3 regions of the Shewanella sp. GutCb genome follow, and region 1 is predicted to be linked to each of the others. Evidence: predicted binding sites of a transcription regulator. Region 1 holds the regulator's gene; each other region holds the start of a gene.
What was found. The regulator NrdR, encoded in region 1, represses ribonucleotide reductase genes. The targets are predictions, from matches to a motif close to AAACACNANATNTNGTGTTT.
Positions count from the first base shown of each region.

Region 1 (7,624 bases):
CGTTGATCTTGATAATGGTGTTTTTACTTCTTAACCACTGACCTATTTCAGTATCTGCGCCGTAGAGCTTGTTATAGGGGCGATTAATGAGGGTTGCGGCTATATCATAACGCTGGTGTACATAGCGCAAGTCACCGCCGAGTACCATCTGTTCATGATTGCCCATTAATAGATGTACCATGCCGCCAGCATCTCTAGCTTGTTGGTCGAGCTGATACATAAACCACAGCACTTCATTGACTTGATGGCCGCGGTCAAAAATATCCCCCGTCATCACCATATGCCCCTCGCCGAAGGCCCAATTTCCCTCACTATCAATAATCTTTTGCTTTTTAAGCAGAGTCATCAGCACGTCATACTGGCCGTGTACATCACTTAACGCGACCACCTTTTTAATACCTACGTAAGTGTCAGGCATGAGCTGCTTAATCTCGCTTGAGATCTTAGCCTCGGGTAAATCCCCGCAATGCTCTGGTCGATTCACTTGCAGCTTGTCTATCGAGGTCGTTTTGAGTTTATTGTCACAGATCCAGTAAGCCGTGCTTTGGCCAGATATCGGGGTTATCACGTAAGGGCCATCAAACTCAGTTGCTGCATCGGCGCGTGCTAGTGGGCCCTGCAATGTCAGCCCCAGTAATGCAAGGCAATAAATTTTATTCATTTTATACTTCTTATTATTTTGTACAAATGACTACCAACCAATAAGGTATCGGCTGCGTTTACTTAATAATTTTTTGATTAACACGGCGATCATATACGAGATGGCGACCACTATGAGCGTGACAATTAACGTAGTGAAGATGTTGCCTTTACCTGCGAGGCCGAATAAATCTGGGCTATCGTAGATCATCCACCAAGGCGTAGTAAGCCACGGGTGGATAAAGTAAATGGCAAAACTCACCTCCGCTAACTTTTGCAGTGGCGCGATTGAAATATGTTCAAACTTGTTCAAAATGGCCAAGATCACCAATGTCAGTAACAGTTTTTGCGGTAGCATCAGGTCTGGCACAGTCATTTCAAATGGCGCTTTATTAAGCACGCCAGCACCAAAAAATTGTGCTTGAATCAATGCCAATGCAATGGCTGAAATAAACATAGGGATCCAGTACTTATCAATAAACGGGAACAGCTTATCGCGATGTGCTGAGCCCCACACCCCCAGTAAATACACCGGGAGAAAGTAAACCAAGGATTGAATAGCATTAAGGTTGGAAATTGGCCGATGCACCATCACGGCAATAGCAAGCAGCGCAACAGCCCAATACATGACGTGTTGTTTTTTAATTAAGTACATTACCCACGGTGACAGGGCAAAAAGCATCATACCCATTGGAATATACCAGTAGGCGGTTAATGTACGGCCGGTGATGACATACCAACTGGCAGCCTCTGCAGGCGCTGTTATATCGGCATAAAGAACATGTAATGCAGGCTCGGTTCCAACGGTGAGATGCCAGACAATCCAAGGTAGCGACAGCAGTAAATAGGGCAGAAAAACAAACTTAGTTTTGCTCTTCATGTATTTTTTGTAATCCCAGCGGTTATAAAATACATGGTGAAACAGAAAGCCTGAAATAAACACAAAAAAGACCGTGCCATTCATCATTAAATTAAACCAAGCTTTGTCGGCAAAAGTTTCAATTTGCCACCCGGCAGGGCGGTAGCAGTGCGCCATAACAATAAAGATGATAGCGATGCCACGAAAATGATTAATGCTGTTTAAAAATTTCTTTGGTTTTATATCTTTAGGTGCACTAACAGTTTGAGGAGGCGTATTGTCTTGTGGCTGAGTAATTTTTTCATCCATGGTATTTACACTTATTGTTATTCCACTGATTTACAAACTAGCATCTCATAATTTGAGCTTATTTTGTTGTGAAATTGAAAATAAGCTGTGATGAGTTTTTGTTGTTGTTATTCAGCCTACTCGAACAGTGAGTGAGCTAAAGGCAAATGCGGTATTTGTATCGAGAAACTCTATGCCTTGCTTTTGGGATTAGAAGTTAGAAGATACACCAATGAAAAGTTGATAACTTTTACCTGCTTTCATATTTGAATAGCATCCGATGTCACCAGTATTTTTTGCGGCATTGAGGTGTATGCCTCTGAGATGTGGCAGAAAAATACGGAGTAGGTTTAGATTGTAGAAATAAAAACAGAGACCTAAGTCTCTGTTTAACAGTGGATAATTGAAGTGTTACTTACTCATTCGTTTGTATTTTAAGCGATGAGGCTCAACAACGTCAGTGCCCATTTCTTCTTTTAACCAGGTTGAATACTCGGTGTAGTTACCTTCATAGAAGTTCACTTTACCTTCATCACGATAATCGAGAATATGCGTCGCGATACGGTCAAGGAACCAACGGTCATGCGAAATCACCATGGCGCAACCAGGAAACTCTAGTAGCGCTTCTTCAAGTGCTCGTAGTGTTTCAATATCGAGGTCGTTGGTAGGTTCATCGAGCAGTAGCACGTTGCCACCGGCTTGTAACAGTTTGGCTAAATGCACACGGTTACGTTCACCACCCGATAAGGTGCCAATGATCTTTTGCTGATCGCCACCACGGAAATTAAAGCGGCCAACATAGGCTCTGCTTGATATTTCAGAATTGTTAATTCGCATAATATCTTGGCCGCCAGAGATCTCCTGCCAGACGGTGTTCTTGTCATTCATCGAATCACGGAACTGATCTACTGAAGCAATTTGTACCGACTCACCGACTTCAACGCTGCCGCTGTCTGGCTGTTCTTCGCCAGAGATCATTTTGAACAGTGTTGATTTACCTGCACCGTTGGCACCGATAATACCGACAATCGCCCCTTTAGGGACGGCAAAACTCAAGTCATCAATTAACACCCGGTCGCCGTAGGATTTTGTCAGGCGATTAATTTCAATCACCTTGTCACCTAAGCGTGGTCCTGGTGGAATAAACAGTTCGTTGGTCTCGTTACGCTTTTGATAGTCATTGGTATTAAGCTCTTCAAAGCGAGCCATACGTGCTTTGCCTTTTGATTGACGTCCTTTAGCACCTTGGCGTACCCACTCCAATTCTTTAGCGATGGTCTTTTGACGAGCGCTTTGAGTTGCAGATTCTTGCTGTAAACGAGCATCCTTTTGCTCTAACCATGAAGAGTAGTTACCTTCCCATGGGATCCCTTCACCACGGTCGAGCTCTAAAATCCAACCCGCCGCATTGTCGAGGAAATATCTATCGTGGGTAATTGCCACGACAGTCCCCACATAGTCTTGCAGAAAACGCTCTAACCAAGCGACTGATTCAGCATCTAAGTGGTTGGTGGGTTCATCAAGCAGTAGCATGTCTGGTTTTTCAAGCAGCAGACGGCAAATAGCCACTCGGCGTCTTTCACCACCCGATAGCACTGCAATTTTTTCATCCCAATCAGGCAAGCGCAGTGCATTAGCAGCGCGCTCTAAAACGACATCAAGATTATGAGCATCTTGTGATTGGATGATGGCTTCGAGTTGGCCTTGCTCTTTAGCGAGTGCATCAAAGTCAGCATCTGGCTCTGCATAAAGCGCGTAAACCTCATCGAGTCTTACGAGGGCATTTTTGGCATCGGAAACCGCTTCTTCAACAGCTTCACGAACCGTCTGATTTAGATCAAGTTTTGGTTCTTGCGGTAAGTAACCAATCTTTAGGTCTTGCATTGGTCTTGCTTCGCCCTCAATTTCGGTATCGAGACCGGCCATGATGCGTAGCAGAGTTGATTTACCTGAACCATTGAGCCCTAACACACCAATTTTGGCACCAGGGAAAAAGCTTAAGGAGATATCTTTTAGAATTTGCTTTTTAGGCGGAACAATCTTGCCCACTCTAAGCATGCTGTATACAAACTGAGCCATTTTATTTCTCTTTGACTGGGAATGGCAGCAATTCTACTCGAATCACCGCCTAACTTAAATCTGATCTTTATCTTAGGCGCAGCTTAGTTAAATAAAAGTACTGTTCTACATTTGGGGATTGGCTAATATCTCCAAAAATAACCGTTACTGAGGGGCATACTAGATTGTATTTTATATATTGATACTGGACGGAGGAGTAATGAATAACAGAAAGACATCGCGTATCGGTGTTATTGCCATTATGGGCCATTAAATGATGTCAGGGCTGGAGTGTTTGCAGAACAGAGTTTTCTAGATTTACACCACAAAGTAATGAATCAATAGATTAAAGGCGTTTTTTCTATGTAATACAATCGTTGAGCAAGTTTACGGCGTCTATTTGCTATTGTTGAAATATCGCTCATGGGAAATTGCAAGTAATTTCATGTTTCTAATGCTGGGATTGTGATCAATTGCGCTGTATCATACCGCGCAACCCTACTATAAGAATTTACAGCTGGAGTAAATAATGCTGAAAAAAGACATGAATATCGCGGATTACGATCCACAATTGTTTGCAGCGATTGAAGATGAAACTCGCCGTCAAGAAGAGCACATCGAACTTATTGCTTCAGAAAACTATACGAGCCCACGCGTTTTTGAAGCTCAAGGTTCTCAGCTTACTAACAAGTATGCCGAAGGTTACCCTGGTAAGCGTTACTATGGTGGCTGTGAGCATGTTGATATTGTTGAAGAACTCGCAATATCTCGTGCTAAAGAGTTGTTCGGTGCAACGTATGCTAACGTTCAGCCGCATTCTGGTTCACAAGCTAACGCAGCCGTATTTATGGCCCTTCTTCAAGGTGGTGACACGGTTCTAGGTATGAGTCTTGCTCACGGTGGTCATTTGACTCACGGCTCACATGTCAGCTTCTCTGGTAAGCTCTATAATGCGGTTCAGTACGGCATTGACGAGTCAACGGGCAAGATTGATTACGCTGAAGTTGAGCGTCTAGCGGTTGAACATAATCCTAAGATGATTATTGCGGGTTTCAGTGCATACTCTGGCATTGTTGATTGGGGCAAGTTCCGCGAAATCGCCGATAAAGTAGGTGCTTACCTATTTGTTGATATGGCGCACGTTGCAGGTCTTGTTGCTGCGGGTATCTATCCAAACCCACTTCCACACGCACATGTTGTGACAACGACAACGCATAAGACATTAGCGGGCCCTCGTGGTGGTTTGATCCTTTCTGCCATCGATGATGAAGCTATTTATAAAAAGCTAAACTCAGCGGTCTTCCCTGGTGGTCAAGGCGGTCCTTTGATGCATGTTATCGCTGCTAAAGCAGTTGCATTCAAAGAAGCGCTCGAGCCAGAGTTCACGACATACCAAGAGCAAGTGGTGGTAAACGCAAAAGCAATGGCTCGCACGTTTATTGAACGTGGCTATGATGTTGTTTCTGGTGGTACTGATAACCACCTGTTCTTGCTTGATTTGATCAGCAAAGATATTACCGGTAAAGAAGCTGATGCAGCGCTCGGTAATGCCAACATTACTGTCAACAAAAACTCAGTACCTAATGACCCGCGCTCACCATTTGTGACATCTGGTCTGCGTATTGGCTCACCTGCGATTACTCGACGTGGTTTTGGTGAAGAAGAGTCTGTGCAGCTGACTCACTGGATGTGTGATGTACTTGATGATATTACAGATCTTGCTGTTAGCGAGCGTGTAAAAGCACAGGTTCTTGAATTGTGCGCTAAGTTCCCTGTTTACGGTTAACCTTAAGCGTTAAATCAGGTAAACTTTAATGGCCGCATTTATGCGGCCATTTTTGTTGGTAATTGATAATGATTTTTTATTAAATCGTTTATATAAGTCGTTTTAATACCTGACCGGAGGCTAGATGCATTGTCCATTTTGCAGCGCAACAGACACTAAAGTGATTGATTCGCGACTTGTCGCAGATGGCCATCAGGTACGTCGTCGTCGAGAGTGTGTGCAATGCCATGAGCGCTATACTACATTTGAAGGTGCTGAACTGGTGATGCCTCGTGTGGTTAAACAAGACGGTAGTCGTCAACCTTTCGATGAAGATAAACTGCGTGGTGGCATGCTTCGAGCGGTAGAGAAAAGACCGGTATCGATGGACCAAATCGAGCAGTCCTTAACTAAAATTAAGTCGATGCTGCGAGCGACAGGTGAGCGTGAAGTTAAATCAGAGATGATAGGTAACTTGATGATGGACCAATTGGTCAACTTAGACAAAGTGGCTTATATACGCTTTGCATCCGTTTACCGCGCGTTTGAAGACGTGTCGGAGTTCGGCGACGCTATCGCGAACTTACAGAAGTAGTTATACCCCCTTATTACCCAATTGATTAATCGGAACTCATTTCACTATGTGGTCAACTGAAGACAATCAAATGATGAGTCTTGCTATTGAATTAGCGCAAAAAGGACTCTATACCACCCGACCAAATCCTTGCGTTGGTAGTGTATTAGTTAAAGACGGCGTGATTGTGGGAGAAGGTTACCATATCCGTGCTGGTGGCCCCCATGCCGAAGTCTACGCACTTAACATGGCCGGTGATGATGCCATTGGTGCGACCGCGTACGTCACATTAGAACCGTGCAGCCATTATGGTCGAACTCCACCTTGTGCCAAGGCCTTGATCGAAAGCAAGGTTAGCCGCGTTGTTATTGCCGTTACGGACCCCAACCCACAAGTCTCTGGTCGTGGTATTACCATGCTCCGTGATGCAGGCATACAGGTTGACGTTGGTTTATTAACCGATGCTGCTAAACAGGTTAACCTCGGTTTTTTGAAGAGAATGGAGCAAGGATTACCTTGGGTGACGGTAAAGCTTGCGGCGAGTCTTGATGGTAAAACGGCACTATCAAACGGTGAGTCTAAATGGATCACAGGGCCAGAAGCTCGCAGAGATGTGCAGCGGGTACGTGCAAGACATTGTGCACTCATTACTGGCGTTGAAACGGTTTTGGCCGATAACCCGAGTCTAAATGTACGACATAGTGAACTGGGTTCTTTATCAAATGAGATCGCGCCAGCAGAACTACATCAACCGATGCGTGTAGTATTAGACAGCCAAGCACGGCTAGGTACTGACCTTAAGATGTTTAGTATCAACAGCCCGATTTTACTTATTAGCACTTGTGACTACCCTGATAAGGTGAAGTCGGCATGGCCGGCCCATGTTAGTCACCAAATATTACCCGCCAAAGATAAGCGGGTAGACCTTAGTGCCTTGCTGGTATTTCTCGGTAAAAGCTGTAACTCGGTGTTAGTTGAGGCCGGTGCAACACTCGCTGGTGCATTTGTTAGCGCGCTATTAGCGGATGAAATTATTTTATACCAAGCAATGAAAATACTCGGTGCTCAGGGGCGAGACTTACTTGCTTTGCCTCCATTTGAGGCGATGTCCCAAATACCCAGTATTAATGTAATAGATGAACGAAAAGTGGGTAAAGATACTCGCTTGACGTTAAGAATGAGTAATTAACTTTATGTTTACCGGAATTATTGAATCTGTAGGTCATTTACGAAAAGTTGAACGTCGTGGCGATGATATTAGATTAACAGTTGCAAGCGCTAAGCTTGATTTGTCGGACGTTAAGCTCGGTGACAGCATTGCCACCAATGGTGTGTGCCTTACTGTTGTAGAGCGGCTAGCAGATGGTTATGTTGCGGACATTTCAGCCGAGACAGTCAGCCTTACCGGGTTTGCACATTACGCTGTCGGCACCTCGGTTAA
Region 1 covers NZ_PJBL01000002.1:140,584-148,207, reverse strand. Annotated here, with positions in the region: gene CXF86_RS02430 (shewanella-like protein phosphatase) at 1-661, opposite strand, end outside; gene CXF86_RS02425 (acyltransferase family protein) at 692-1,807, opposite strand; gene ettA (energy-dependent translational throttle protein EttA) at 2,198-3,865, opposite strand; gene glyA (serine hydroxymethyltransferase) at 4,374-5,630, shown strand; gene nrdR (transcriptional regulator NrdR) at 5,755-6,204, shown strand; gene ribD (bifunctional diaminohydroxyphosphoribosylaminopyrimidine deaminase/5-amino-6-(5-phosphoribosylamino)uracil reductase RibD) at 6,251-7,372, shown strand; gene CXF86_RS02400 (riboflavin synthase) at 7,377-7,624, shown strand, end outside.

Region 2 (7,624 bases), on a different contig from region 1:
AAACATCTTCCTCAAAAGGCGTCACAAACCTAAGTTTGTCAAAGTACCAATAACCTGCCACAAATAGTCTTGGCTCAATGCCAATGTCAGCGACTTGAAAATGATAATTAGTGCCAATATCCACGCCAGATTGAATCGCTGAATAGGTTTCATTCGGGGCGTCATCAAGACTGCGATAGCCTGCAAAGAATATACGATTGACCCAAACGGGCTTTGTATCCTTAAGCTCAAAATCAAGCAGGCTCGACATCCCTGCTGAGTAGATAATCACATCATTGCCATTAGTGGTATTAGTACCAACGCCTAAATCTACATATGACTGAAACTCATGGGTCTCAGAGGTCTTTATTCGATATTCTATACCGGGGGTAAAAGTGGCGGTGCCAACACTGCTTGGAAAGTCACCGTCAGGAATATCACTCCAAGTAAAGTTATAAAAGCCGAGTGATAATGGCGTGCGTAGCACTAAGGATTCTGTATCTGTTCGCTGAAGGTCGAAGCTTAAAGGGATATTAATAACCGTCGCATTTTGCCCAGAGGTTCGGTAAACACCGCTTCCTAAATAATTGGCAAATGCATAATGGCTGTAGTCCTTTTCAGCATTGGCTGGCAGGACAAAAAAAATCAGTAGAATTGAAAGGTAACGCGAAAGGGCCATAAATTAAATGTCAACTTAACTGGTCTCTAATTGATAGCCCTGAATATAGCGGTATAACCAAGGAAAATCCACGGTTAATAATTGCTGCCTAGTCTTTATCTTCCTCGGTAAAATGATACTCTGACATCATATGACCTAATTCAGTCGACTTAGTCTTAAGGTAAGCTTCATTATAACGGTTCTTACCGACTTGAAGCGGCACACGCTCAACAACCTCTAAGCCAAAGCTTTCCATCGCTTTTACTTTTCTCGGGTTATTGGTCATAAGTCTAACCTTGCTGACACCGATCTGTTCCATCATTGGAATAATCATGTCATATTTACGCATATCAGCAGCAAAACCTAGACGCTCATTAGCCTCTACAGTATTTGCTCCTCCATCTTGTAACTCATAAGCTCTGATTTTATTCAGCAACCCAATACCCCGCCCTTCTTGGCGCAGATAGAGGATAAAGCCCTGACCTACTTCAGCAATATTTTGCATCGCTGTTTGCAGCTGAAAACCACAATCACAACGTAAACTGAAAAGCGCATCACCGGTTAAACACTCGGAATGAATACGACCTAAAATAGGACTTTCGGCATCAAATACGCCCAATGTAAGCGCAACGTGCTCTTTACCTGTCTCGCTATCTTCAAAGCCGTGCATTTCAAAAACACCCCAAGGTGTTGGCAATTTTGAAGACGCGATATATTTAATCGACATGATAAAACCTTAACGACTACTCTCATTCCCTGAGACTGCAGAGAATCCTGATAAAGATATTAATGTGGATGAAAACTAACGTCGAGCGCCGCAAAGCGTAAACATCAACCATTACTAGCTGATCAATTAGCAAATATACGAGCGGTATAGCGCAGCATAAGCTGCGCGCTCACACATAAACTTGAAGCGGCTCACTAAATGAATAAATTAGCTTACTGTTTGCTTAAAATTCTTTCGCTGCAAAACCAGTAACTTGCTTTATACCCATTTCACGACCAAGTGCAGTCATAGGGTGAATAACCACTAATCCTTTAACTGACTTCTTCAGTTTGCCCATGTCAGCTTGCTCTTCTTTAGTCAGTACACGACTAAATTTAAGATCTTTAACCGTTGATCCTTCTTTGCCTAGCTCACGATTTTGCTGCTTTTTAACGTTAGCAATACGCTTAGTCAAAGTGGCAATCTCACGTTTAAACTGGATAACGATCCCTGGATCTTCGCGCTTTTCAGCTGCTGCCAACTTACGACCAAATTTATCGAGCTTATCGTTGAGCGTTTGCAGCTCCTGCTTTAAATTCATTTACAAACCTTAAATTCAAATCTAAATAACATATTTAGAAACAAAAACAGCTTCAAAAAAAGTATTGATGCTGTTTGTCATTATTGCCTCATTATAACAGCATATAGCGTAATATTACCTAGGTTTATGCTTAGCTTATCTTAGATAATGGATCACTTGGTTACTACTGCCTCGAAAAACTAAACTTGGATCAGCAAATGATTGTTCGAATTTGCCATCAACAACCACATTGACCAGATCAACCACCGCTTGTTGTTCTATGGTTAATTGTTCGAGTAAATAGCCCGTCCACAGCCAAATATCTTTGCCAGGGCATTGAGATTTCACCCGTTTAACCAGTTTGAATATCTCAGCGACATTGCCAGGGAACAGTGGATCACCACCAGACAGGGAAAGCCCTCGTCTTTTTATACGAGTATCATTTAGGTCATCAATAATGGTCTGCATCATTGGCTCATCAAACTGATGGCCAGAACACGGATTCCACGTCGATTGATTATAACAGCCACGGCATTGATGCTCACAACCTGAGACAAACAGTGTTGCTCGAGTCCCAGGGCCGTTAAGCACATCGGTCTGATAATATTGATGATAATGCATAATAAACTCTTCCTTAACAAAAAGGTGCCAATGATGGCACCTCGTTTCGTTCTCGCTGGCCTTAAATTAAAGGTGCTTAATTCGGCGCTTAACCTCTTCTTGCTTACCATAGTTAAATGGTCTTGCATCTGGGCTACCTAAGTAGCCACACACACGTCGGGTTACCGACACTCGGCTGGGTTCGTGGTTACCGCATTTAGGGCAAGTAAACCCTTTACTCGTACAACCAAATTCACCAGTAAAGCCGCAGTCATAACACTCATCTATCGGCGTATTGGTGCCGTAATAAGGCACTCTTGAATAGCTATAATCCCAAACATCTTCCAATGCTTCAACATTGTTTTGCATGTTAGGAAACTCGCCGTAACAGATAAACCCGCCATTGGCGATTTCTGGATAAGGTTGCTCGAAATCAATCTTATCGTATGGGTTAACTTGCTTTTCAACATCTAAATGGAAACTATTGGTGTAATAACCTTTAGATGTCACGCCCTCAACAACCCCGAAGGCTTTTGCATCTAAATTGCAAAAACGGCTACACAAGTTTTCACTTGGCGTGCTGTAAAGGCTAAAGCCGTAACCCGTCTCTTCTTTCCATGCGTCGGTGGCAGCTTTTAGGTATTTGATCACTGTTACCGCTTTTTCGCGCAGTTGAGCACTGTCGTAAACATGTGTTTCGCTGCCGTAAAGTGCATTGATGGTTTCATGCAAACCAATGTATCCGAGAGAAATTGACGCGCGGCCATTCTTAAAGATCTCAGAGACATCATCATCTGCACGTAGTCGTACGCCACATGCACCTTCCATATACAGGATAGGTGCAACACGGGCTTTAACGCCGTCTAAACGAGCGATACGAGTATCTAATGCTTTACGGGCAATGAGTAAACGCTCATCTAAGATACGGTAAAATTCAGCTTCATCGCCATTGGCTTCAAGTGCAACGCGCGGCAAGTTCAAACTTACGACACCAAGGTTATTACGCCCTTCATGTACCAATTCTCCATTTTCCTCAAATGTCCCGAGGAAGCTACGGCAACCCATTGGCGTTTTGAACGAACCGGTCACCTTTTCAACCTGCTCATAGTTAAGAATATCAGGGTACATACGTGTTGTTGCACACTTCAATGCAAGCTGTTTAATGTCGTAGTTACAATCACCCGTTTTATGGTTAATACCATCACGAATAGCAAAAACTAACTTAGGGAAAACCGCTGTCTTACGGTTTTTACCTAAACCAGCAATACGCACTTGCATCATTGACTGTTGAATCAGCCGAGATTCCCAAGAGGTGCCTAAACCAAAACCAAAAGTCACAAACGGTGTTTGGCCATTAGCGGTATGCAGTGTATTGACTTCATATTCAAGCGACTGAAATGCGTCATGACACTCTTTTTCAGTCAATGAGATCGCAAATGCTTTGGCATCTGTAATCCCCCACGTCAGCGCGACTTGGTAATGTTTGTTATAACTTTTGGTGACAAATGGCGCCAGTACTTCATCAATACGGTTAATCGTGGTACCGCCATAAATGTGGCTGGCAACCTGCGCAATGATCTGTGCTGTCACTGCAGTCGCTGTCGAAATTGATTTAGGCGTTTCAATCTCCGCATTGCCCATTTTGAAGCCTTCGGTCAACATGCCACTAAGATCAATCAACATACAATTAAACATAGGGAAGAATGGCGCGTAGTCTAAATCATGGTAGTGGATCTCACCTGACTCGTGGGCAGCAACGACATCTTTTGGCAAGATGTGACATTTGGCATAATGCTTAGCAACAATACCCGCCAACAGATCACGTTGAGTGGGGATCACTTTTGAATCTTTGTTAGCATTTTCGTTCAATAGCGCCGCATTGCTCTGCTCAACTAAGCCACGGATCTCTTGATTGAGTCTGCTACTGACTTCCCGATTCACATCTCTATCATGGCGATATTCAATGTAAACCCGCGCTAATGATTTATATGGTCCTTCCATCAACAAGTTTTCCACGGCATCTTGAAGATCGTGGATATTTATCTCATCTAATGTCGCCACCGAATCGGCTGCTTGTCTCGCGACAGATTCTGCATAAGCGGTGTCATCAATACCTGCCGAGTTAGCAGCTGCTATCACTGCGTCTCTAATCCTTGTTTCGTCAAAAGGCGTACGGTAACCATCCCGTTTAATAACCACTGGCATTGTATAATTCCTCTTCTACATCATCGACAAGCAACACTACATATAGTGGCACTTTTATTCTAAATCACAATATGTAGCGCATTAAGCTATAAAAAGACGAGAAGTACTTTGATCCAGATCATTATTTTAAACAACGAAGATAATAAGAAAAAATAACTGGGAACGATCACGCTTATCTAAAATTATGCCCTTGACGATGGCCTATAAGCGAGCTAGTGCCAGTATAAAATAGGGATAAATTGTGGATAAATAGACAAGCACTTTCACTGGCTATTTTTAACGCTCTGTTGAGGCTGCTGGAATTTGATTAAGATGAGTAAACGACAACCGATTTATGCGGTTTTAACGAGCGGATGTTACCGTTCATGGGGTTAACGTTACAGATAACGGCCTCAATTTTTAACCAGTGAAGCCATCAAAATAACCTGCTAGGGGGTTAACTAAAAACCAACGACATTAATGCTGTTTTGCGAGCGCCAAATAACTGTTCAGCTGACCCGATGCTTGTTGATGTTCACCTGTCATTGAGGCTAACTGCATTAAAGATTTTATGCCCTGATATTGATGCTTCTGTTGATCAGTGAGTGGGCGTTCAGACCCTAGCAAAGCAGTAATGTCAGTGGCAACGCGATTTGCTTTTTGTGCAATGGCAGGAGACTGGATTGAATCCATCGTGCGCATAACCCATTTTGCTTCATCTAACGTCCCTGCCAGCTCTCTATCTTCATCACTATTGGTTAGCGTCGCGCGCTGCTCGTCAATAAAATCAGCTAATGACTGCGCTTCAGTGGGCGGAATATCAAAGCCACTATTCGTTAGACGGTTCAGTTGCCCATCGGACAAAATACCATCTTTATAGAGCCGCTGAATAAGACTGGGTAATTTTTCAGAGCTGAAACTGCCATCTTGAAAAAAGTCCTTCGCCATGGCTTCTATTTTCTGCGCTCGCTCAGCGCGGCCAGATAACACTAAGCCATGATCATCTTTAGTGACGGTATTTGTTGATGAAGCTGATGCGTCAGCATTAATGCCTTGGATGCCTGTAGCGCTGCCGACTCCCGCTTTAGTGCCTGACACACCATATGCATCTGCCAGCACTGCGCCGCTATTTACAGGGTTATTGATACTACTAAGTGGGTTCATCGTCAAAAATTCGGCACTGATTTAGTCATAGCCTAACTAAGCAGGAAACGTGCCGTTTTTTTGATGATAAAATTGACTGCTTACTTTTGGTTCAATTCTGCGGTTAAGGTCAAGCAAAGTGTGCGCAATGATTCAATATCATGCTCAGTCATGCTGACTTTTTCAAGCAAGGTACTTTTTTGTGCAAGCGCATCGGCTTGCAGAGCGAAGCCCGCTTTGGTGAGTGCGATAACTTTTTTACGTTCATCGGTTTCATCAGCCAAGCGTTGTAAAAATAACTTGCTCTCTAAACGTTTAACGATGGGCGTCAATGTGCCCATATCCAGACGAGTCGCGCGAGACAACTGGGTCATGCTTGCTCTATCTTGTAGCCACAATGCTTGCATCACCAGATACTGTGGATAAGTGAGTTCATACTGATCCAATAAAGGGCGGTAAGCGCGCATAAGTGCATTCCCTGCGGTATACAGAGCAAAACAAACATTATCCGACAGACATGCTTCGGTATCGTTATTTGACACTTTGTTTTTCACTACGACCTTCACTACCTTTATTAAGTACTGCAATTTTACCTGACTCCCTTTAACAAAACTAGCTGATCGTATTTTATTTTGCGCAGAGTTATTTTGCGCGCAAAGTATTTGCATAAATTTTGGCGGTTAGTTATGATGCAAACAATTAATTTGCGCACAAACAAAAATAAAGGCTCATTATGAACGCTAAACAAATTCAACTAAAATCTCGTCCTGAAGGATTACCTAACGCCAGTAACTTTACCGAAGCAGAAGTGACTTTACCTGCCATTAAAGAGGGTGAATTTCTCGTCAAAAATTTATGGATGTCGGTTGACCCGTACATGCGTGGCCGCATGATTGATAGGAAAAGCTACATTGCTCCTTTTCAGATTGGTGCAGTGCTTGAAGGCGGCGCTATTGGTGAAGTCACAGAATCAAACAATGTTGAATTTCCTGTGGGCAGCAAGGTTAACAGCATGCACGGCTGGCGCAGTCATTATGTTAGTGATGGCACCGAAATAACTCGCCTACCGCAAACTCCTATCAACGAATCACACTTTCTCGGTGTACTCGGTATGCCGGGTATGACGGCTTGGACAGGCCTCAACCGCATTGCAGAATTAAAGGCGGGCGAAACACTGTTCGTTTCAGCAGCATCCGGTGCAGTTGGCAGTGTAGCTGTACAGATTGGAAAGTTAATGGGTGCCCGCGTTATTGCATCCGTAGGCTCTGATGAGAAAGCTGAGCATATTAAATCACTTGGTGTTGATGCCGTGATCAACTACAAGACTTGTGGTGATTTAAGCGCTGCATTAGCAGCTGCGGCGCCAGAAGGTGTTGATGTCTATTTTGAAAATGTCGGTGGCGATCACTTAACGGCCGCATTGAACAATATGAATGACCATGGCCGTATCGCCGTGTGCGGCATGATTTCACAATACAACGATACAGTGCCGACACCTGGACCGAGTAATTTAGCCATGATCATCATGAAGAAGTTAAAGATTGAAGGTTTCATTGTATTTGAACATTGGGCTCATTACCCTGAGTTCGCTAAGCAAATGGGCCAATGGTTAGCTGAAGGAAAAGTCACTGCAGAGCAGACTATTTATGAAGGGTTATCAAACGCACCTGATGCCTTTATCGGTCTATTTGAAGGTAAAAACCGCGGCAAGATGATTGTAAAACTGGCTTAATTCGTTAAGAAACCAGCATACTTCATGCGTTAATATCACACT
Region 2 covers NZ_PJBL01000028.1:30,405-38,028, forward strand. Annotated here, with positions in the region: gene CXF86_RS17225 (hypothetical protein) at 1-658, opposite strand, end outside; gene ribA (GTP cyclohydrolase II) at 747-1,364, opposite strand; gene CXF86_RS17235 (YibL family ribosome-associated protein) at 1,588-1,944, opposite strand; gene nrdG (anaerobic ribonucleoside-triphosphate reductase-activating protein) at 2,080-2,544, opposite strand; gene nrdD (anaerobic ribonucleoside-triphosphate reductase) at 2,611-4,728, opposite strand; gene CXF86_RS17250 (hypothetical protein) at 5,185-5,871, opposite strand; gene CXF86_RS17255 (MarR family winged helix-turn-helix transcriptional regulator) at 5,952-6,404, opposite strand; gene CXF86_RS17260 (NADP-dependent oxidoreductase) at 6,584-7,582, shown strand.
Region 2: nrdD (anaerobic ribonucleoside-triphosphate reductase) is a predicted target of NrdR. The motif match lies at 4,760-4,779, and genes of this name have one in related genera.

Region 3 (7,624 bases), on a different contig from region 1:
CATCGCAAAATTAAGTGCTACCTTTTGGCACGACGTATTTAAACAGCAAAAGTAATGCAGGCCATAAATCATCTTGATTGTATTAAACAAAATGTATAAACAACAGAACTAAAAAAGGATGCCAATTGGCATCCTTTTTATTGACTTAAACAACCGCGTTATGCGTCGTCTTCAGGTTTCTCATCTGTCGCTGGAGCTTCAGTTGTAGCCTCGGTATCAAGCGCTTCAGTATCAGGCGCTTCAGTGATGATTGGGTTTCCCTCTTCATCAAGCTCAACATCTTCATCTTGTATCTCATCAATACGCTGGAGACCAACAACTTTCTCGTCATCAGCAGTACGGATAATCGTTACACCTTGTGTATTACGACCAATACTTGATACGCCAGTAGCCGGAGTACGCACTAAGGTGCCTTTGTCACTAATCAACATGATTTCATCATTGTCGCCAACTTGCACAGCACCAACTACAGCACCATTACGGTCGCTGACTTTAATTGAAACCACACCTTTAGTGCCACGACTCTTAGCCGGATACTCAGATAACGCAGTTCGTTTACCGTAACCGTTCTCTGTCACAGTTAGAATCGCACCATCTTCTTTAGGTACAATCAATGATACAACAGACTGGCCTGCTTCAAGTTTAATACCGCGAACACCGGTAGCAGTACGCCCCATAGCACGTAACGCGATAATCTCTTCGCCGGTTTCCGGATCAATTTTAACTTCACCCGTTTCTGCATTCCGCGCTTTCTCGTTGAAGCGAACCACTTTACCTTCATTAGAGAACAGCATGATGTCGTCATTACCATCGGTAATATCGACACCAATTAACTGATCGCCATCTTTAAGGTTCACCGCGATAATACCGTTAGCACGTGGATTGCTGTATGCCGTTAACGCTGTTTTCTTAACCGTACCGTGTGACGTCGCCATGATAATGTACTTATCATCTGCGTATTCACGTACAGGCAAGATTGCAGTGATGCGCTCACCTTCTGATAACGGTAGCAGGTTCACAATTGGACGACCACGAGCAGTTCTGCTTGCTAGTGGTAATTGATAAACCTTAAGCCAGTACATCTTACCAAAATCTGAGAAGCACAAAATCGTATCGTGGGTATTGGCAACCAAAAGCTTTTCAACGAAATCTTCGTCCTTCACTTTAGTTGCTGCTTTACCTTTACCACCACGACGCTGCGCTTGATAATCACTTAACACTTGGTATTTTGCATAACCAAGATGAGAAAGCGTAACAACAACATCTTCTTCGTTAATAAGATCTTCAAGACTCATATCAACTTCGTTAGCATTGATAACCGTACGGCGTTTATCACCAAAGTTCTCTAATACTTCATGAAGCTCTTCAGTGATGATCTCCATCAGACGTTGTGGGCTGCTTAGAATAAGAAGTAGCGCTGCAATAACTTCAAGTAGCTCTTCATATTCAGCAATGATCTTGTCATGTTCTAGACCCGTTAGACGGTGCAGACGTAGCTCAAGGATGGCTTGTGCTTGTTGCTCAGTCAGATAATACTTGTCATCACGGATACCATATTCTGGTTCTAACCATTCAGGACGAGCAGCATCATCACCGGCCTTTTCGAGCATGCCTTTAACATGACCGAGCTCCCATCCCTGTGCAATCAGCTTAACTTTGGCTTCAGCAGGAGTAGGTGACGCTTTAATTAGCGCAATAATAGGGTCAATGTTTGCAAGTGCAACGGCGAGAGCTTCCAAAAGATGAGCTCTTTCACGTGCTTTACGAAGTTCAAATACGGTACGACGAGTAACCACTTCACGACGGTGAAGGATAAAGCACTCTAGCATCTCTTTAAGGTTAAATAGTTTTGGCTGACCATTCGTCAACGCAACCATATTGATACCAAAAGAGCACTGCATTTGTGTTTGAGCATATAGGTTGTTAAGTACAACCTCGCCTACTTCACCACGCTTGATCTCAATGACAATACGCATGCCGTCTTTATCAGACTCATCACGTAGGCCACTAATGCCTTCAATCTTTTTATCTTTAACAAGCTCTGCAATCTTTTCGATTAAGCGCGCTTTGTTAACTTGATAAGGAATTTCATGAACAATAATTCGCTCACGTCCATTCTCTTCGGTTTCGACTTCAGCAAGGGCACGCATAATGGCGCGACCACGGCCCGTGTTATAAGCATCAATAATGCCTTTACGACCGTTAATGATTGCTGCAGTAGGGAAATCTGGACCAGGAATGTACTCCATCAACTGTTCAATTGATAAAGCCGGATCTTCAATCAGCGCTAAACAACCTGCAATCACTTCACTCATATTATGAGGTGGAATGTTAGTTGCCATACCGACCGCAATACCTGATGAACCGTTAACAAGTAACGTAGGAATGCGCGTAGGCAATACAGCAGGAATAAACTCAGTACCATCATAGTTAGGTACAAAGTCAACAGTCTCTTTTTCAAGATCCGCTAATAATTGATGCGCAACTTTATCCATGCGGATTTCGGTATAACGCATTGCTGCCGCAGCATCACCATCGACAGAACCAAAGTTACCTTGGCCATCGATAAGTGGATATCTCATTGAGAATGGCTGTGCCAGACGAACAATAGTGTCATATACCGCTGTATCACCATGTGGATGATATTTACCGATAACGTCACCAACGACACGAGCAGACTTTTTATAAGGCTTGTTCCAGTCGTTTTTCAATTCACTCATGGCGAACAATACGCGGCGATGAACAGGCTTTAAGCCATCACGAACATCGGGCAGTGCCCGTCCTACAATTACGCTCATGGCGTAATCTAGGTATGAATTTTTTAATTCGTCTTCAATATTAATTGGTGTTATAGATGAAGCCAGATCAGTCATAAACCGCTCGATCCCTTGAAATTTAGCACGCAATCCTTACAGATAAGAATAGTCATGCTTGAAAACGTGATTTGGCATTCTAACACAGTTATTTGACGGCGCTAGACCCAATACAGCATTCATTTACTATATGAAGTAATAGGCAATACTATTGATTAAAATCAAGGCATAAGTGTATTTTTTGGTCACTTTTAATGATTCCTGAGAAACGACGCGATATCCGCTTTGTTTATTGGCACTAATCATTATAATGAGCACAAAAGACGAATTAATCGATCTGAGGTAATTAATAGTGCAAAACAATCATAATGTCGATCCTGAAGAGATTGCTAAATTTGAAAAAATGGCCGCCACTTGGTGGGATCTAAACGGTGAATTCAAGCCTCTGCACAATTTAAATCCACTTCGCCTCAATTATATAGATCAAACCGCTGGTGGCATTTTTGGCAAGAACGTACTTGATGTTGGTTGCGGTGGCGGTATCTTGTCTGAAAGCATGGCGCGTATCGGCGCAAACGTGACCGGTTTAGATATGGGTGATGAGCCACTCGACGTCGCTCGTTTACATGCTTTAGAAATGGGTGTCTCGGTAAACTATATAAAGAACACCGCAGAAAACCATCGTGATGAGCACAGACAACAATATGATGTCATTACGTGTATGGAGATGCTCGAGCATGTACCCGATCCAAGCTCAGTGATCCAAGCCTGCGCAGATATGGTAAAACCGGGTGGCTTTGTTTTCTTCTCTACTATTAATAGAAATATGAGAGCTTATGTCGAAACAATCCTCGGCGCAGAATATTTGCTGAAAATGTTACCTGTTGCCACTCATGACCACAAAAAGTTCATTAAGCCTTCTGAACTCATTGCACTTGCGGATAACGCCGAGCTTATCTGTAATGATGCCGTAGGGATAACCTACAACCCTATTACGGATGTGTTTAAGTATACTAAAAGCTTAGAAGTCAATTATATGATTACCACAGTAAAGAATGACTGACAGTAACCCTTCTACAAAGCACCGTGCCATTAAAGCGGTGCTTTTTGATCTTGATGGCACACTTGCAGACACCGCTCCGGATATGGTTGATGCGCTAAATATCAGCCTGACCCAATTTGGTTACTCGACAGTCACCTTAAGTCAACAGCGTAATGTAGCATCTCATGGCAGCTTAGCCATGGTTCGCGCTGCCCTTCCTAATGCCAATGATGATATTCAACGACAAGTACAATTGGCGCTGCTAGAGAATTATGAAAAGGTTAATGGTAACAACTGTGACTTATTCCCTGGGCTGTGGCCTTTTCTTAGCTTGTTAAAGCTTAATGATATTCCCTACGGCGTGGTCACCAATAAGCCTGCTCGTTTTACTCGACCACTGCTGATTAAATTAGGCCTAGACAAACAGATGCCTGCCATTGTGAGTGGCGATTCAACACTTTATTCAAAACCTCATACCGCCCCTATGCTACTGGCGGCTCAGCAAATCGGTGTAAGTTGCCAACATATTCTTTATTTGGGCGATGCAGAAAGAGACATGGTTGCTGCTCGAGCAGCCAATATGCAAGCTGGCTTAGCAGCGTGGGGTTATATCGCGCCCAACGATGATATTAATGCCTGGCCAACTGACATTTGCTTTGCTAACTCAGATGAGCTGATGAAATGGTTCACGCTTCAGCTAAATGACTGAGTTATATTATCAGTATATTGATAAGTGAAGATCGCTCAAGGATCCTGCGATCTTCAAATCCATTTTTGGCTGTATAAATATTCATCTTCCGCTAGGAACCCAAATCAAAACAAGCTTTAAGGGTTAGCTGTTACTAACTGTCAAAATTATCCTCAAGATATCCACAACTTGTTCCCAGAATTCGCACTTGCAAATAACCCCGAACCTCACTATCTTGTACCTAAGAAATTTAAAAACACCATATATTGTGTGTAAGTGGCAATCAGAGACACTATTTAGCAGTTTGTGTCAATAAATTGGAAGCCACTGTTTTACGGTTTCGTTTGGATTGTTTACAGGGAAATGTACGGTGCACCTATGCAGGTCACTTTCATCAATATAAGAACCAAGGTTTATCTTTAATGAATAGTAATATGACAGTCACAAAACGCAGTGGCGAACGTGAGACAATCGATCTCGAAAAAATCCATCGTGTTATTGAATGGGCGGCAAAGGGACTGACTAATGTCTCGGTGTCTGAAGTTGAACTACGTTCTCACCTACAGTTTTTCGAAGGGATCCCAACTGAAGCGATCCACGAGACTATCATTAAAGCCGCTGCAGACTTAATTTCCCCCGAGTCACCTGACTATCAGTTTTTATCTGCAAGATTGGCCATTTTCCATCTTCGTAAAAAGGCGTTTGGTCAGTTTGAACCACCAAAACTTTACGAACATGTCGTTCACTTAGTAGAACTGGGCAAGTACGATGCCCACATACTGCAGGACTATAGCCGCGAAGAGATCGATATATTAGGTAGCTACATTGATCATTGGCGTGACATGAACTTCTCTTATGCAGCCGTTAAGCAGTTAGAAGGTAAGTATTTAGTTCAAAACCGTGTCACTCATGAAATTTATGAAAGTGCACAGTTTCTTTATATTTTGGTTGCAGCCTGTTTATTTGCTAAATATCCAAAAGAAACACGTCTTAAGTACGTAAAAGATTTTTACGATGCAACATCGACGTTTAAGATTTCACTACCCACACCGATTATGGCGGGTGTGCGTACACCAACACGCCAATTCAGCTCTTGCGTGCTAATTGAATGTGGTGACAGCTTAGATTCAATTAATGCCACTGCATCTTCAATCGTTAAATACGTCTCTCAGCGAGCTGGGATTGGTGTGAATGCCGGTCGAATTCGCGCGCTAGGTAGCCCTATTCGTGGTGGTGAAGCATTCCACACCGGTTGTTTACCGTTTTATAAGTATTTCCAAACCGCTGTCAAATCGTGCTCACAAGGCGGCGTACGCGGCGGTGCTGCCACCCTCTTCTACCCTATGTGGCATCTAGAAGTTGAATCGTTACTGGTACTTAAGAATAACCGTGGCGTAGATGACAACCGTATTCGTCACCTAGATTACGGCGTGCAAATTAATAAGCTGATGTACCAGCGCCTTATCCAAGGTGGCATGATTAGCTTGTTCAGCCCATCAGATGTGCCTGGCATGTACGATGCGTTCTTTGAAGATCAAGATGAATTTGAACGTCTCTACCTTAAATATGAAGCTGACGAGAGTATCCGTAAGCAACAAATTAAAGCCGTTGAACTGTTTTCATTGATGATGCAAGAGCGTGCCTCTACGGGTCGTATCTATATTCAAAACGTGGATCACTGCAACACGCACAGTCCATTTGATTCAAAAGTAGCGCCAATCCGTCAATCTAACTTATGTTTAGAAATAGCGCTGCCGACTAAGCCATTGAACAACATCAATGATCCTGACGGTGAAATTGCCCTTTGTACGCTTTCAGCGTTGAACTTAGGCGCGATTAAAAAGCTTGAAGAGCTAGAGCCATTGGCAGATCTTGCCGTACGAGCACTGGATAACTTATTAGACTATCAAGATTATCCGATTATCTCTGCTGAAAAAGCATCGATGAATCGTCGTACTTTAGGGATCGGAGTTATCAACTTCGCTAACTATCTCGCGAAAGAAGGTGTGCGCTATTCAGATGGTTCAGCAAATGGTCTTACCCATAAGACATTTGAAGCAATCCAGTACTATCTATTGAAAGCGTCAATGAACTTGGCTAAAGAGCAAGGGGCTTGCCCAGCGTTCCACGAAACCACGTATTCGAAAGGGATCTTACCTATCGATACCTATAAGCGTGACTTGGACAAAATCTGTGACGAGCCATTGCATATGGATTGGGAAACGCTGCGTGAAGAGATTAAAACTCACGGACTGCGTAACTCTACCCTTTCGGCATTAATGCCGTCAGAGACCTCTTCGCAGATCTCTAACGCCACTAACGGCATTGAGCCACCGCGCGGTCTCATCAGCGTTAAAGCCAGTAAAGATGGTCAATTAAAGCAAGTTGTTCCTGACTTTGAAAAATATCAGCATAGTTATGAACTATTGTGGCAGATGCCTAATAACGATGGTTACATACAGTTAGTCGGTTTAATGCAGAAGTTTGTTGATCAATCTATTTCAGCTAACACCAACTACGACCCATCTCGTTTTGAGGGTGGAAGAGTGCCAATGAAGGTACTGCTGAAAGACTTATTGACTGCTTATAAATACGGTGTGAAGACACTTTACTATCACAATACTCGTGATGGTGCTTCAGATAATCATGATGACATTACTTCCGTTGAAGTAGAAGATGACAGCTGCGAAGGCGGCGCATGTAAAATCTAGTCTCGAGCAGTTATTCATGAGTATTAAACGTTAATTAAAGGGGGCAAAGCCCCCATTATCGGAAGATAGAAAAATGGCCTATTCTACATTTTGTCAAACACCTAACAATGCACTGCTTGAACCTATGTTTCTTGGGCAGTCAGTTAACGTTGCGCGTTATGACCAACAGAAATATGAAGTATTTGAAAAACTGATTGAAAAACAGCTTTCATTCTTTTGGCGCCCTGAAGAAGTTGACGTCAGCAAAGATAAAATAGATTACGCTGCACTGCCTGAGCATGAAAAGCATATTTTCATTTCGAACTTAAAATATCAGACTCTACTTGATTCAATTCAAGGACGTTCACCCAACGTCGCATTTTTACCGTTA
Region 3 covers NZ_PJBL01000014.1:17,693-25,316, reverse strand. Annotated here, with positions in the region: gene CXF86_RS07995 (serine hydrolase domain-containing protein) at 1-55, shown strand, start outside; gene gyrA (DNA gyrase subunit A) at 159-2,873, opposite strand; gene ubiG (bifunctional 2-polyprenyl-6-hydroxyphenol methylase/3-demethylubiquinol 3-O-methyltransferase UbiG) at 3,166-3,876, shown strand; gene CXF86_RS07980 (HAD family hydrolase) at 3,869-4,564, shown strand; gene nrdA (class 1a ribonucleoside-diphosphate reductase subunit alpha) at 4,966-7,254, shown strand; gene nrdB (class Ia ribonucleoside-diphosphate reductase subunit beta) at 7,328-7,624, shown strand, end outside.
Region 3: nrdA (class 1a ribonucleoside-diphosphate reductase subunit alpha) is a predicted target of NrdR. The motif match lies at 4,798-4,817, and genes of this name have one in related genera.